One region of the Pseudomonas sp. CGJS7 genome, then DNA from elsewhere that is predicted to be linked to it. Evidence: riboswitches for the same ligand, from Rfam matches in the RefSeq annotation. Region 1 holds a riboswitch; each other region holds the start of a gene.
The links. Region 1 has a riboswitch for thiamine pyrophosphate ahead of thiC (phosphomethylpyrimidine synthase ThiC). Riboswitches for the same ligand answer to the same signal wherever they lie in the genome.
Positions count from the first base shown of each region.

Region 2: another riboswitch for thiamine pyrophosphate. It lies ahead of thiC (phosphomethylpyrimidine synthase ThiC); the one in region 1 lies ahead of thiC (phosphomethylpyrimidine synthase ThiC).
Region 3: another riboswitch for thiamine pyrophosphate. It lies ahead of V7787_RS00335 (TenA family protein); the one in region 1 lies ahead of thiC (phosphomethylpyrimidine synthase ThiC).

Region 1 covers NZ_JBAMDI010000053.1:16,074-20,238, reverse strand. The annotation lists gene V7787_RS27500 (M23 family metallopeptidase) at 1-812, shown strand, start outside; gene V7787_RS27495 (hypothetical protein) at 835-1,476, opposite strand; TPP riboswitch at 1,575-1,683, shown strand; gene thiC (phosphomethylpyrimidine synthase ThiC) at 1,775-3,652, shown strand; gene V7787_RS27485 (ion channel) at 3,919-4,165, shown strand, end outside.
Region 2 covers NZ_JBAMDI010000060.1:11,140-15,304, reverse strand. The annotation lists gene V7787_RS29455 (TolC family outer membrane protein) at 1-1,237, opposite strand, end outside; TPP riboswitch at 1,398-1,504, shown strand; gene thiC (phosphomethylpyrimidine synthase ThiC) at 1,659-3,539, shown strand; gene cytX (putative hydroxymethylpyrimidine transporter CytX) at 3,684-4,165, shown strand, end outside.
Region 3 covers NZ_JBAMDI010000001.1:77,624-81,788, forward strand. The annotation lists gene V7787_RS00330 (Ig-like domain-containing protein) at 1-1,920, opposite strand, end outside; TPP riboswitch at 2,162-2,276, shown strand; gene V7787_RS00335 (TenA family protein) at 2,355-3,002, shown strand; gene tenA (thiaminase II) at 2,999-3,664, shown strand; gene codB (cytosine permease) at 3,894-4,165, shown strand, end outside.

The DNA.
Region 1 (4,165 bases):
GCGACTTCAACGCGCAAACGCGCGAAGTGGCGCAGGCCTTGCGCGAATCGCTGTACGAAAACGACGGCCCCAACGCCAAGGGCGCGGTGACCGTGGCCCGGGCCAATCCGCTGCAGGCGCTGTTCGAACGTTCCGGCGCCAGCGAGTACAGCGCGGCGCTGAGCGGCGACGGCGAGTTCCAGTTGGTCTACGGCCGTTTGTTCAACGAAGCGCGCAAGGCGCAAGCGCCGTCGGCGCGTTTCGCCAAGGCCGGCCCGGACGTGCAACCGCTCTCGCCCAACGGCCTGCTGCAGTTCCCGTTCCCGCGCGGCGCGCGCTGGCATGTCGGCGGCGCCCACACCAACACCGGCTCGGGCAACTACCCGATGTCCTCGCTGGACATGTCGCTGGGCGGCGGCTGGGGCAGCAACCAGAACAACGTCTGGGTGTCGGCGTCGGCGGCGGGTTCGTTCAAGCGCCATTCCTCGTGCTTCGCCGAGGTGGTGCATAGCGGCGGCTGGTCGACCACCTACTACCACCTGATGAACATCCAGTACAACACCGGCGCCAACGTGTCGATGAACACCGCCATCGCCAATCCGGCCAATACCCAGGCGCAGGCGCTGTGCAACGGCGGCAGCTCGACCGGCCCGCACGAGCATTGGTCGCTCAAGCAGAACGGCAGCTTCTATCACCTCAACGGCACGTATCTGTCGGGCTATCGCATCACCGCCACCGGCAGCAGCTACGACACCAACTGCAGCCGGTTCTATCTGACCAAGAACGGTCAGAACACCTGCTACGGCTGGTACACCAACCCGGGCCCGAACTAAGGCCCGCGCCGTGCCCGCGTCCTCAGCCGCCCCACGGCGGCGGGGGCGCGGGTATCGGTTGGGTCAGATCGAACTCGACCCGGAACAGGCGGCCGGGGCGGGCGAGTTCGTAGATAAAACGCTGCGAGTCGATCTCCACCGCCCAAACGTTCGGCACCGAGACTTCGCGGCCGAGTTTGCGGAACAGCGCGCGGCTGTGCGCATCGGCGGGGAATTCGTAGCGGCCGGCTTTGTCGCCGGCGATCAGGTCGCCGCCGTACTGAGTCAATTGATCTTCGCTGCCGTCGCGGTGGCGGTGATCGTGCTTGAAACTCAAGCCATCGCCGGTGCGCGCGAACACCCAGGTGCGCGAATGGTCGTCGCCGACATGGAACGGGACGCGGACGGCGTCGTCCTTGCAACCGCGCACGTGCATGACCAGGGTCTTGCCGGCGAACGGATCGTCGGCGGCGGCCGGCGTATTGGCGACGATGCGGCCGGCGAAGGCCTTGCCGCACAAGCCCTGCAGCGCCACTACCAAATCCTTGCCGCGGGCGGCGGTGGCTTCCATCCCCGGCGAGGGCGGCGGCAGCACTACGACTCGGTCCATGGGGCCGCAGGCGCTCAGCAGCAAGGCCAGCAGGGCGAGCGGGGCAAGGGAGCGGGGCAGGCGGGATGGGTTCATGCCGGCACGCTAGCGGGCCGGCACCGCGCCGGCAAGGCGGACCGAGAGCAAGGGCGGCGGCGAGATTGGCGCCCGGCGCCGTTTCCAGGTCTAATGCACGCTTGAAGCGGGGGTACCGCGACGGGCCTGAACGGCCGTCCGGTTGAGACAGTCCCTTCGAACCTGATGCGGTTGAGACCGCCGTAGGGAAGCTTCGCAGGACGCGATCTGGCGTCCGCGCGCCCGCTTTGTGCGAGTCGAACTCGCAACGCCGCACCCGTGTGTGTGCGGCTTTCCCCTCCAAAGCGGACCAATTGCCATGAATGCGGTGCCCTCCGAACTGATCCAGCAAGCCGAGCAACTCTCGGCAGACGTCACTCGCCCGATCCCCGGTTCGCGCAAGATCTACGTGCAAGGCTCGCGCGCGGACTTGCAGGTGCCGATGCGCGAGATCGAACTCGCCCGCACGCCGACCATCTTCGGCGGCGAAGACAACGCACCGCTGGCGGTGTACGACACCTCCGGCGCGTATACCGATCCCAACGCGCGCATCGACCTCGCCTCGGGCCTGGCGCCGCTGCGCGCGGCCTGGATCGCCGAGCGCGGCGACACCGAGCTGCTGAGCGGCCTGTCCTCGGAGTTCGGCCGCAAGCGCGAGCACGACCCCAAGCTGGCGCACGTGCGCTTCGGCAACCGGCCGCTGCCGCGCCGCGCCGTCGCCGGCGCCAACGTCACCCAGATGCATTACGCGCGCCGCGGCATCGTCACGCCGGAAATGGAGTACATCGCGATCCGCGAGAACCAGCGGCTGGAATCGATCCGCGAAGCGCACCTGCTCAATCAGCACCCGGGCCAGAGCTTCGGCGCCGATATCCAGAAGATCATCACCCCCGAGTTCGTCCGCGACGAAGTCGCGCGCGGCCGCGCGATCATCCCCAACAACATCAATCACCCCGAAAGCGAGCCGATGATCATCGGCCGCAACTTCCTGACCAAGGTCAACGCCAACATCGGCAATTCCGCGGTGTCTTCGGGCATCGCCGAGGAAGTGGAGAAGCTGGTGTGGTCGATGCGCTGGGGCGGCGACACGGTGATGGACCTGTCGACCGGCAAGCACATCCACGAAACCCGCGAGTGGATCATCCGCAATTCGCCGGTGCCGATCGGTACGGTGCCGATCTATCAGGCGCTGGAGAAGGTCGACGGCCGCGCCGAAGAACTCAACTGGGAGATCTTCCGCGACACCCTGATCGAACAGGCCGAGCAGGGCGTGGATTACTTCACCATCCACGCCGGCGTGTTGCTGCGTTACGTGCCGCTGACCGCCAAGCGCGTCACCGGCATCGTCTCGCGCGGCGGCTCGATCCTGGCCAAGTGGTGCTTGGCGCACCACAAGGAAAACTTCCTCTACACCCACTTCGAAGACATCTGCGAAATCATGAAGGCCTACGACGTGGCCTTCTCGCTCGGCGACGGCTTGCGCCCGGGTTCGATCGCCGACGCCAACGACGCGGCCCAGTTCGGCGAGTTGGAAACCCTGGGCGAGCTGACCCAGATCGCCTGGAAGCACGACGTGCAGACCATGATCGAAGGCCCCGGCCACGTGCCGATGCAGTTGATCAAGGAAAACATGGAAAAGCAGCTGGAGGTGTGCGGCGAAGCGCCGTTCTACACCCTCGGCCCGCTGACCACCGACATCGCGCCGGGTTACGACCACATCACCAGTGCGATCGGCGCGGCGATGATCGGTTGGTACGGCACCGCGATGCTTTGTTACGTCACGCCCAAGGAGCATTTGGGCCTGCCGAACAAGCACGATGTGCGCGAAGGTTTGATGGCGTACAAGATCGCCGCGCACGCGGCCGATCTGGCCAAGGGCCATCCGGGCGCGCAGGCGCGCGACAACGCGATGAGCAAGGCGCGGTTCGAGTTCCGTTGGGAAGATCAGTTCAATATCGGCCTGGATCCGGAGCGGGCGCGCGAGTACCACGATGAAACGCTGCCGAAGGATGCGCACAAGGTCGCGCATTTCTGCTCGATGTGCGGGCCGCATTTCTGTTCGATGAAGATCACCCAGGATGTGCGCGAGTACGCCAAGGAGCATGGCGTGGAGGAAACCGCCGCGTTGAGCGAGGGCATGGCGGAGAAGGCGGCGGAGTTCCGGGCGCAGGGTGCTGAGGTTTACAAGCGCGCTTGATCGCACGGCTGGCGCGTCGCTTGAGGCGGCGCGCCGGCGATGGGGCTTTGGGGGTTGCCGCTAAAAGCAAATCCCCCTCAATCCCCCTTTTTCAAAGGGGGAAGACAAGCAGGGGCGCGGTACTCGACGCAGCGTCCAGCCACCACGCCTCAACCCGAAGCACCTCCCCCTTTGAAAAAGGGGGATTGAGGGGGATTTGCTCTTAGCTTCTTAGCTTCTGCCGCAACCCTCTGTCGGCCCCGCGGCAACTCCTGCAAACTCCCGCCATGAGCGAACTCAGCTACGCATCCCTCAAATGGCGCGTCATCGCCCGCCGGCATCCCTCGGCGTTCCTGCTGGCGGCGCAGTTGCTGAGCATGCTGGCCTATCCCTTGTTCGAACCCGCCGGCGGCGGCCGGGTGGTGTTCGGCGCGTTCGGCGTATTGGTGCTGGCGCTGGCGGTGTGGGTGGTCAACCGCAGCCCGGCGATCAAATGGATCGCCTGGATCATCGCGGTGCCGGCGTTCGCGTTGT
Region 2 (4,165 bases), on a different contig from region 1:
TGTACAGCTGGCGCTGGGCATCAAGCACGTCGACGATGTTGCGGGTACCGACCTGGTAGCCGATTTCGGTGGCTTCCAGCGCGCTCTGGTTGGAAATGATCGACTGCTTGCGCGCCTGTACCTGTTCCACATCGGTGTTCACTGCGCGGTGCAGGTTGCGGGTGTTTTCCACGACCTGGCGGCGCAGGCTTTCACGCTGTTGCTCGCTCTGGCTCAGGCGCTGGTAAGCCTCGCGTACCTGCGAGCTGGTCAGGCCGCCACTGTAGATCGGTATGTTCAGTTGCAGGCCAACGCTGGTCTGCTCGACGTCGCCGCCGTAGCGCACGTTTTGCTGCGGCGCCGGGTTGGTGAAGCCAAGGCTGTCGTTGTCACCCTTCTGGTACTTGGCCACGGCGTCCAGTGTCGGTGCATGCCCGGCCTTGCGCTGACGCAGGGTCTCTTCTGCGGCAGAAACCGCGTAGTTGGTGGCCAGCAGGTTGAGGTTCTGGCGCCCGGCGGTTTCGACCCAGGCTTTGGCATCGTTGGGCGTTGGCACTTGTACCGGCAGGCTATGCACCACGCCCTGGATAGAGGTGTACTCACGGTTGGTCAGGGTTACCAGGGCCTCGAAGGCATCCTGCACCTGGCGTTCGGCGATGATCCGGTTGGCCCGTGCAGTGTCATAACTGGCTTGGGATTGCAGCACGTCGGTCTTGTCCGAAAGGCCCACGTCGAAACGCTCGTTGGACTGGTCCAACTGGCGCTTGAAGGCGGCTTCTTCTGCCTTGGTGGCGGCCAGGTTGTCCTGGGCGCGGAGGACGGCGAAGTAGTTTTGCGCGGTTTGCAGGATCAGGTTTTGCTCGGTCGCCGACAGCTCCAGGGCTGCCTGTTCGTTGACTGCTTCGGCGGCTTGCAACTGGAACCAGCGATCAGCGCGGAAGATCGGCTGAGCCAGGGTCGCGCTCCAGGCGTTGCCGCTGCGATTGGACGTGATGGATGGCTCGTCCAGCTTGGTGCGGGTGTTCATCATCTCGGCACCGGCCGACAGGTTTGGCAGCAACCCGGCGCGGGCCTGCGGCACCACTTCGCGGCGCGCCCCGTAATCGGCGCGGGCTGCAGCCAGGTCGGCGTTGTTGTCCACTGCTTCCTGGTAGACGCTGACCAGATCGGTTTTGACTGTCGAGGGCACGTCCGCTGCCCAGACCACTCCGTTGGACGCACAAGACACGGCTATCGCCAGTGAGAGTTTGCGCAGCATAGAGGCAATCCTTGTACGAAATTTAATTACTGAACTGTTGAGTATCGAGCGATGGGCCAGTGTAGTGCCATGCGCACCCGGCAACAATCGCTCGGTGTGCCTTTCATCATCCGCGCATTTACCTGCTTGGCTTTGCTGACCACTCCAGTCTAGACTGCGCATGTTCTTGTCGGGGTGCCTTGAAGCAAAGGCTGAGATCGCAGAGGTGCGGATCCCGTTGAACCTGATCAGGTTAGCGCCTGCGTAGGGAACAAGATTGCTCGCCTTCCCGGGGAGCCTCTTGTGCCAGGTCCGGGATTGTCACAGCTGCATACAGCTTCAGGCACCCCCATGTCCGGCACTGCACCCAAAGAGGGTGCGTCCGCGCGTTTCAGGTTCACCCCGACATTCCACTGCTAGGAAGCCGTCAGGAGAGCCTGTGATGACCAAACAAGAAAAAGCGATCAACCTCAGCGAATCGGCACAAGTCGATCAGCAGTCCGTGCAACCCTTCCCGCGTTCGCGCAAGGTGTATGTCGAAGGCTCGCGCCCGGACATCCGTGTCCCCATGCGTGAAATCAGCCTGGATGACACCCCGACCGATTTCGGCGGCGAGTCCAACGCCCCGGTGCTGGTGTATGACACGTCTGGCCCGTACACCGACCCCGACGTGATCATCGACGTGCGCAAAGGCCTGGCCGATGTGCGTTCGGCGTGGATCGAAGCCCGCGGTGACACCGAGCGCCTGGAAGGCCTGAGCTCCGACTTCGGCCAGCAGCGCCTGAACGATGCAGAGCTGGCCAAGCTGCGTTTCGCCCATGTGCGCAACCCGCGTCGTGCCAAGGCCGGCGCCAACGTCTCGCAGATGCACTATGCCCGTCAGGGCATCATCACCGCCGAAATGGAATACGTGGCCATCCGCGAAAACATGAAGCTGCAGGAGGCCCGCGCCGCCGGCCTGCTGAATGAGCAACATGCCGGCCACAGCTTCGGTGCCAACATCCCGAAAGAAATCACCCCTGAATTCGTTCGCCAGGAAATCGCCCGTGGCCGCGCGATCATTCCGGCCAACATCAACCACCCGGAAGTAGAGCCGATGATCATCGGTCGCAACTTCCTGGTGAAGATCAACGGTAACATCGGCAACAGCGCCCTGGGTTCCTCGATCGAGGAAGAGGTGGCCAAGCTGACCTGGGGCATCCGCTGGGGCTCGGACACGGTCATGGACCTGTCCACCGGCAAGCACATCCACGAAACCCGCGAGTGGATCATTCGCAACTCGCCGGTGCCGATCGGTACCGTGCCGATCTACCAGGCCCTGGAAAAGGTCAACGGCGTGGCAGAGGACCTGACCTGGGAACTGTTCCGCGACACCCTGATCGAGCAGGCCGAACAGGGCGTGGACTACTTCACCATTCACGCCGGTGTGCTGCTGCGCTATGTGCCCCTGACCGCCAAGCGGGTCACCGGCATCGTCAGCCGCGGTGGCTCGATCATGGCCAAGTGGTGCCTGGCGCACCACAAGGAAAACTTCCTGTACACCCACTTCGACGAAATCTGCGAAATCATGAAGGCCTACGACGTCAGCTTCTCGCTGGGCGACGGCCTGCGCCCTGGCTCGATTGCCGACGCCAACGACGCCGCGCAATTCGGTGAGCTGGAAACCCTCGGCGAGCTGACCAAGATTGCCTGGAAGCACGACGTGCAATGCATGATCGAAGGCCCCGGCCACGTGCCGATGCAATTGATCAAAGAGAACATGGACAAGCAGCTGGAGTGCTGCGACGAGGCGCCGTTCTACACCCTCGGCCCACTGACTACCGACATCGCGCCGGGTTACGACCACATCACCTCGGGCATTGGTGCGGCGATGATCGGCTGGTTCGGTTGCGCCATGCTCTGCTACGTCACGCCGAAGGAGCACCTGGGCCTGCCGAACAAGGACGACGTCAAGACCGGCATCATCACCTACAAGATCGCCGCGCATGCCGCCGACCTTGCCAAGGGCCACCCGGGTGCACAGATTCGCGACAACGCCTTGTCCAAGGCGCGTTTCGAGTTCCGTTGGGAAGACCAGTTCAACCTGGGCCTCGACCCGGACACCGCCCGTGCTTTCCACGACGAGACCCTGCCGAAGGAATCGGCCAAGGTCGCGCACTTCTGCTCGATGTGCGGGCCGAAGTTCTGCTCGATGAAGATCACCCAGGAAGTGCGTGAGTACGCTGCCAAGATCGAGGCCGTGGATGTGACGGTCGAGCAAGGCATGCGTGAGCAGGCCGAGCGGTTCCGCCAGGAAGGCAGCCAGCTGTACCACAAAGTCTAAACCGCAGCACCTTACCCTGTGGGAGCGGGCTTGCCCGCGAAGCAAGCACTGCGGTGCATGGCACCGGCTTTGCCGGTGTTCGCGGGCAAGCCCGCTCCCACAGGGTGGTGTATGCCACTTAACATCACTCCTGCGGACATGACCATGACATCACCCAGCCAGTTCTCTCCCGACCATCCAATCCCCATCCAGCAGCGCATCTTCGGTGCTCGCGACCTGTTTTCACTGTGGTTTTCCCTCGGCATCGGCCTGATGGTGCTGCAGGTCGGCGCTATGCTGGCGCCAGGCCTGGGCCTTGCTGGCGCGGTGCTGGCCATCGCTCTGGGCACCGGTGTCGGTGTGCTGTTGCTGGGGGCGGCGGGGGTTATTGGCAGTGACACCGGGCTGTCCGCCATGGGCACCCTGAAACTCAGCCTGGGCAGCCATGGCGCGCGCTTGCCGGCGCTGCTCAACTTGCTGCAACTGGTGGGTTGGGGCGCTTTCGAGATTATCGTCATGCGCGATGCTGCCAGCTTGCTGGGTGCGCGAGCGTTCGGTGAGGAAAGTGCCTGGAACAGCCCCATGCTCTGGACGCTGTGCTTCGGTGCCCTGGCCACCCTGCTGGCTGTCAGCGGGCCACTGGCCTT
Region 3 (4,165 bases), on a different contig from region 1:
GCCTGCCTTGATGCCGTTCTTGGCGAAGTTGATGATGATGTCGTAGCGCTCGGCAATGGCCTGCACCGGCAAGACGCCGTTGTTGTCCTGCAGGTTGCCGTCACCATTGAGGTCCATCGTGCCGTCGAATGGCACCGCGTGTTCCATGATGTTGCCGTCGTTGGCGATCATGTGGAACGGCACCCGCGCATACGACAGGTTGGAGCCGGACGGGCCTTTGAACTCACCACTGGTACCGGCAATCTCCCGCACCACGGCGAACTTGAAGTAGCGTGACACCGAGCCGTTGAGGAGACGGAAACGGTAACTGCGCGCACGCACCTTGAGCCTGGGCTTGTACTGCCAGTTGACCAGAATCTGGTCAGCGAGGAAGCCGTCCGTGTTGAACGGGTTGAACCACAGCTGGCCATTGGCATCCCAGGCTTTGTCGGCAATCACCAGGTTGACGTCATAGTCACGGTTCCCCCAAGGCATGGCTGAACCGCTTGGGAAGCGCAGGTTGACGCCGTCCTGCAGGGCCTCGTTGCCGCGGTCCAGGGCGCTGTAGTAGTTCATCATCACGGCGTTGCCCTTGTAGACGTTCTGCGCCGTGAAATCCATCATGTGGTCGTGGAACCAGTGGGTACTCATGGTTTCGCGCCAGTCGCCACGAATCTTGATGCTGCCGTTCTCGCAGGTTTTCAGGCCCGGTGAACCATCGTTGACGAACAAGGTTTCACCCGGCGAGCAGGGGAAAGCGGCACGCGGGTCCTGGGCACGGGTGTTGATGGTGTCGTAGCCGGCCAGCTGCACCGGCCACCGGTAGTCGTAATACTGGCCAGGGAAGAAGTACGCGTTGGCAAAGCCGTCGCTTTCGGCCGGGGAGTGGCCGTTGTGCTCGTGGGTCGAGATGGTATGCAGGCCAAAGCCACCGTTGGCCGAGGGGTCAATTGGCAGGGCGTTGTAATGGCGCATCAGGATCGGCTGGCCGTAGCGCACCATCAGCAGCTTGGGCGGGAAAGTGCCGTCGAAGGTCCACAGCGATTTGTGGTTTTGCAGCGGCATGTTCGGATGGAAGCGTGTGTCGATGCCCTTGGTGGTGCCCAGCGTGGTCGGAATGTCGGAGGTCTGGTAGTACAGGCCTCCCGGGGCGAATTCACCGACGGCATAGTTGTGCAGTTGCTTGCGGTCGCGCAGGCCGAGGTTGATGCGCGCACCGGCCTGGGCGGTCTTGAACGCTGCCTGCGGGTAGAACTCGTTCCAGCGCTGGTGCGACCAGCCTTTTCCTGGTGGCCGGCCTTCAGCGGGCGAGCCGACCGGCTGGCGGTTGAGGAACATCTCGATCTGCGCCTTCCATGGGTTGCGGTCCAGCACGTTGGCGTACTGGGTCGGGAACGGGTACAGCCCGGGTTGCTTGAGAAACGCTTCCAGTGCGTTGCCACTGGGGCCGCTGCGTGCCACCACGTTGGGGTCTTGGGCGGGGGCCGCGCCGAGGGTCGGTACCGGGAAGCTCAGATCGGGCACCGGCGTGGTCGGGTCGAGCTTCTCTGGTCCGAATTCTTCGAACAGCAACAGTTGCTGGGTGAAAGGTTGCGCACCGAACAACGGGCTGGGTTTGCCGTTGGTAGGGTACTTGTCCGACGTTTGCAGGGCAGGCGGCAGCACGTTGTCGGTGCGTACCGTGTTGCGGTCGCCATACACGCCATCGGTCAGCTCCAGCGAGCCTTCGTTGGCCTCCGGCATGGTGTTCAGCTCAAGCAAGGCAGCGGTCGGGTCGTCCGGCTGGTCGGTGTAGGCCGACGGGTCGGTCGGCGGTGGCATGCTGTTGTCGTCGAGGGGGGCTGCCATGGCCGTGATCAACCCGAGGCTGATCATCAGCGCAGTGACGGAGGATAGATGGAACGCGCGTCTGGACGCGTGACTCGCAGCAGGTGTTTTCATTGGCTTAAGCCTCTTTTGCGGCCGTAGGGCCTTAAGCCATCAATGGCGTTTTGCCCGTTAAATGGCCATCAGCAACAGCTATGCCAACAGATATTTCAGTAATGCTTTGACATACAAAACCTTGCAGTGTCTGGCGTGCACTAAAAAATGGAGCGTCAAGAATGGGGACAGATACCCATTAGCGGGTCAGCATTGCCCACAGTTTGGGGAGTGACATGCGCGGCGCCCTCGGGTATACCTGAGCGCTACCAAGGGGAGCCCGGCAATGGGCTGAGAAACCGCTGAACGCCACAGCGCGGTGACCCTTCGAACCTGATCCGGATCATGCCGGCGAAGGGATGGGGCTTGTAACCTGCCTTTTTGCCGGCCTCACTGCGAGGCCAGTCCATGTCAATTGCCAAGGTCTCGCTGTCACCCTCATCAAGGACAGCAACATGACCGAACGTTTCAGCCAGTCCCTGCGCCGCCAGAGCGAGCCGACCTGGTCGGCGGCCGTTGGCCACCGTTTCGTGACCCGATTGTGCGACGGCAGCCTGCCTGACCCGATCATGGTCGACTACCTGGTTCAGGACCACCGTTTCCTCGACAGCTTCGTGACCCTGCTAGGCGCGGCCATCGCCACCGCTGACACGTTTGAAGCCCGCCTGCGTTTCGGCCGCTTTGCCGGGATGATCTGCAGTGACGAGAACACATACTTCCTGCGTGCCTTCGAGGCCTTGGGTGTCAGCCCGGCGCAACGCAGTGAACCGGCCGATACCGCGCCTACCGCAGGTTTCAAGGCGATCATGCGCGAAGCGGCAGCCACCCGTTCCTATGCAGCGGCACTGGCGGTGCTGAACGTTGCCGAAGGCCTGTACCTGGACTGGGCGCTCAAGGCGCCGAAACCGATGCCGGACAACTTCGTCCATGCCGAGTGGATTACCCTGCATGACAACCCGGCATTCCAGGCATTCGTCGCTTTCCTGCAGGCCGAGCTGGACCGCGTCGGCCCGCAGGAGGCCGCATTGGCAAGTGACTTCTACCAGCGCACGGTGGCGCTGGAGCTGGCTTTCTTCGATGCAGTTTATCCGGAGGGCAAATGAGCATGGATATCTTCGAGCGCCTCAAGGCTGCTGCCACACCACAATGGAACCGCTACGTAGACCATGATTTCGTGCGGCAGATGGGCGAGGGCACGCTGAGCGAGGAAGCGTTCCGGACCTACCTTGTGCAGGATTACCTGTTCCTGATCCAGTTCGCCCGCGCCTGGGCGCTGGCCGCCTACAAAAGCCGCCGCCCGGCCGACATTCGTGCAGCGCAGGCCGGGCTGTCGGCGATCCTGGATGAAACCGAGCTGCACTTGCGCCTGTGCGCGCGCTGGGGCTTGACCCAGGCAGACATCGAGGCCGCGCCAGAGCATCAGGCCACGGTGGCATACACCCGTTATGTGCTGGACTGCGGCGCAGCCGGCGACCTGCTGGAGCTGCATGTGGCACTGGCACCTTGCGTGATCGGCTATGCCGAAATCGGCCGGACCCTGGCCGGGCGCATTGGCGACTTGAGCAATCACCCCTACCGCGAGTGGATTGGCGAGTATGCCGGGGAGGGCTACCAAGGGGTGGCCGCAGCAGCGCGCAAGCACCTGGACGAACTGGCAGCGCGCAGCATGACCGAGCAGCGGTTCGCCGAACTGGCAGGGATTTTTGGACAGGCCTCTAGCCTGGAGGCTGATTTCTGGCAAATGGGGTTGGACGGGACCGTGTAAACCGCCGTGGGCTGGGTGATTACTACCCAGCCCAGGCCCGCTTTGGTGCATGGGCGCCTCAAAATAAGTCGTCCCGCACACTTCAGATCGTCAGATCGCAGCTTTAATGTGCACAGTGCATATGGATTTCTGGGCGAGCAGCCCGATTTCTTCCGGGTGGCGGCGCAGGGAAAAGCGGCCCGCATATTGCTCTTTCTGCTCCCAACTACACACCCGGAGCCCCCGTGCAATGAGCTCACCCAGCGAATTTCCCCTCAGCGAAGCCCCCCAGTCCGCCCGCAAGGGCCTGCTGCCGATCGCGATGGTCTTGTTCAGCTTCACCTTCTTTACCGGCACGATGTTCGCCGGCGGCAAGCTGGGCATGGCATTCAGTTTTGTCGACATGCTGTGGGTGGCTACCCTCGGCAACAGTTTGCTTGCCTTGTATGCCGCAGTGTTGGCCTTCATTGCCTCGCGCAGCGGGCTGAATACCGTGTTGATGGGACGCTTCTGTTTCGGTGA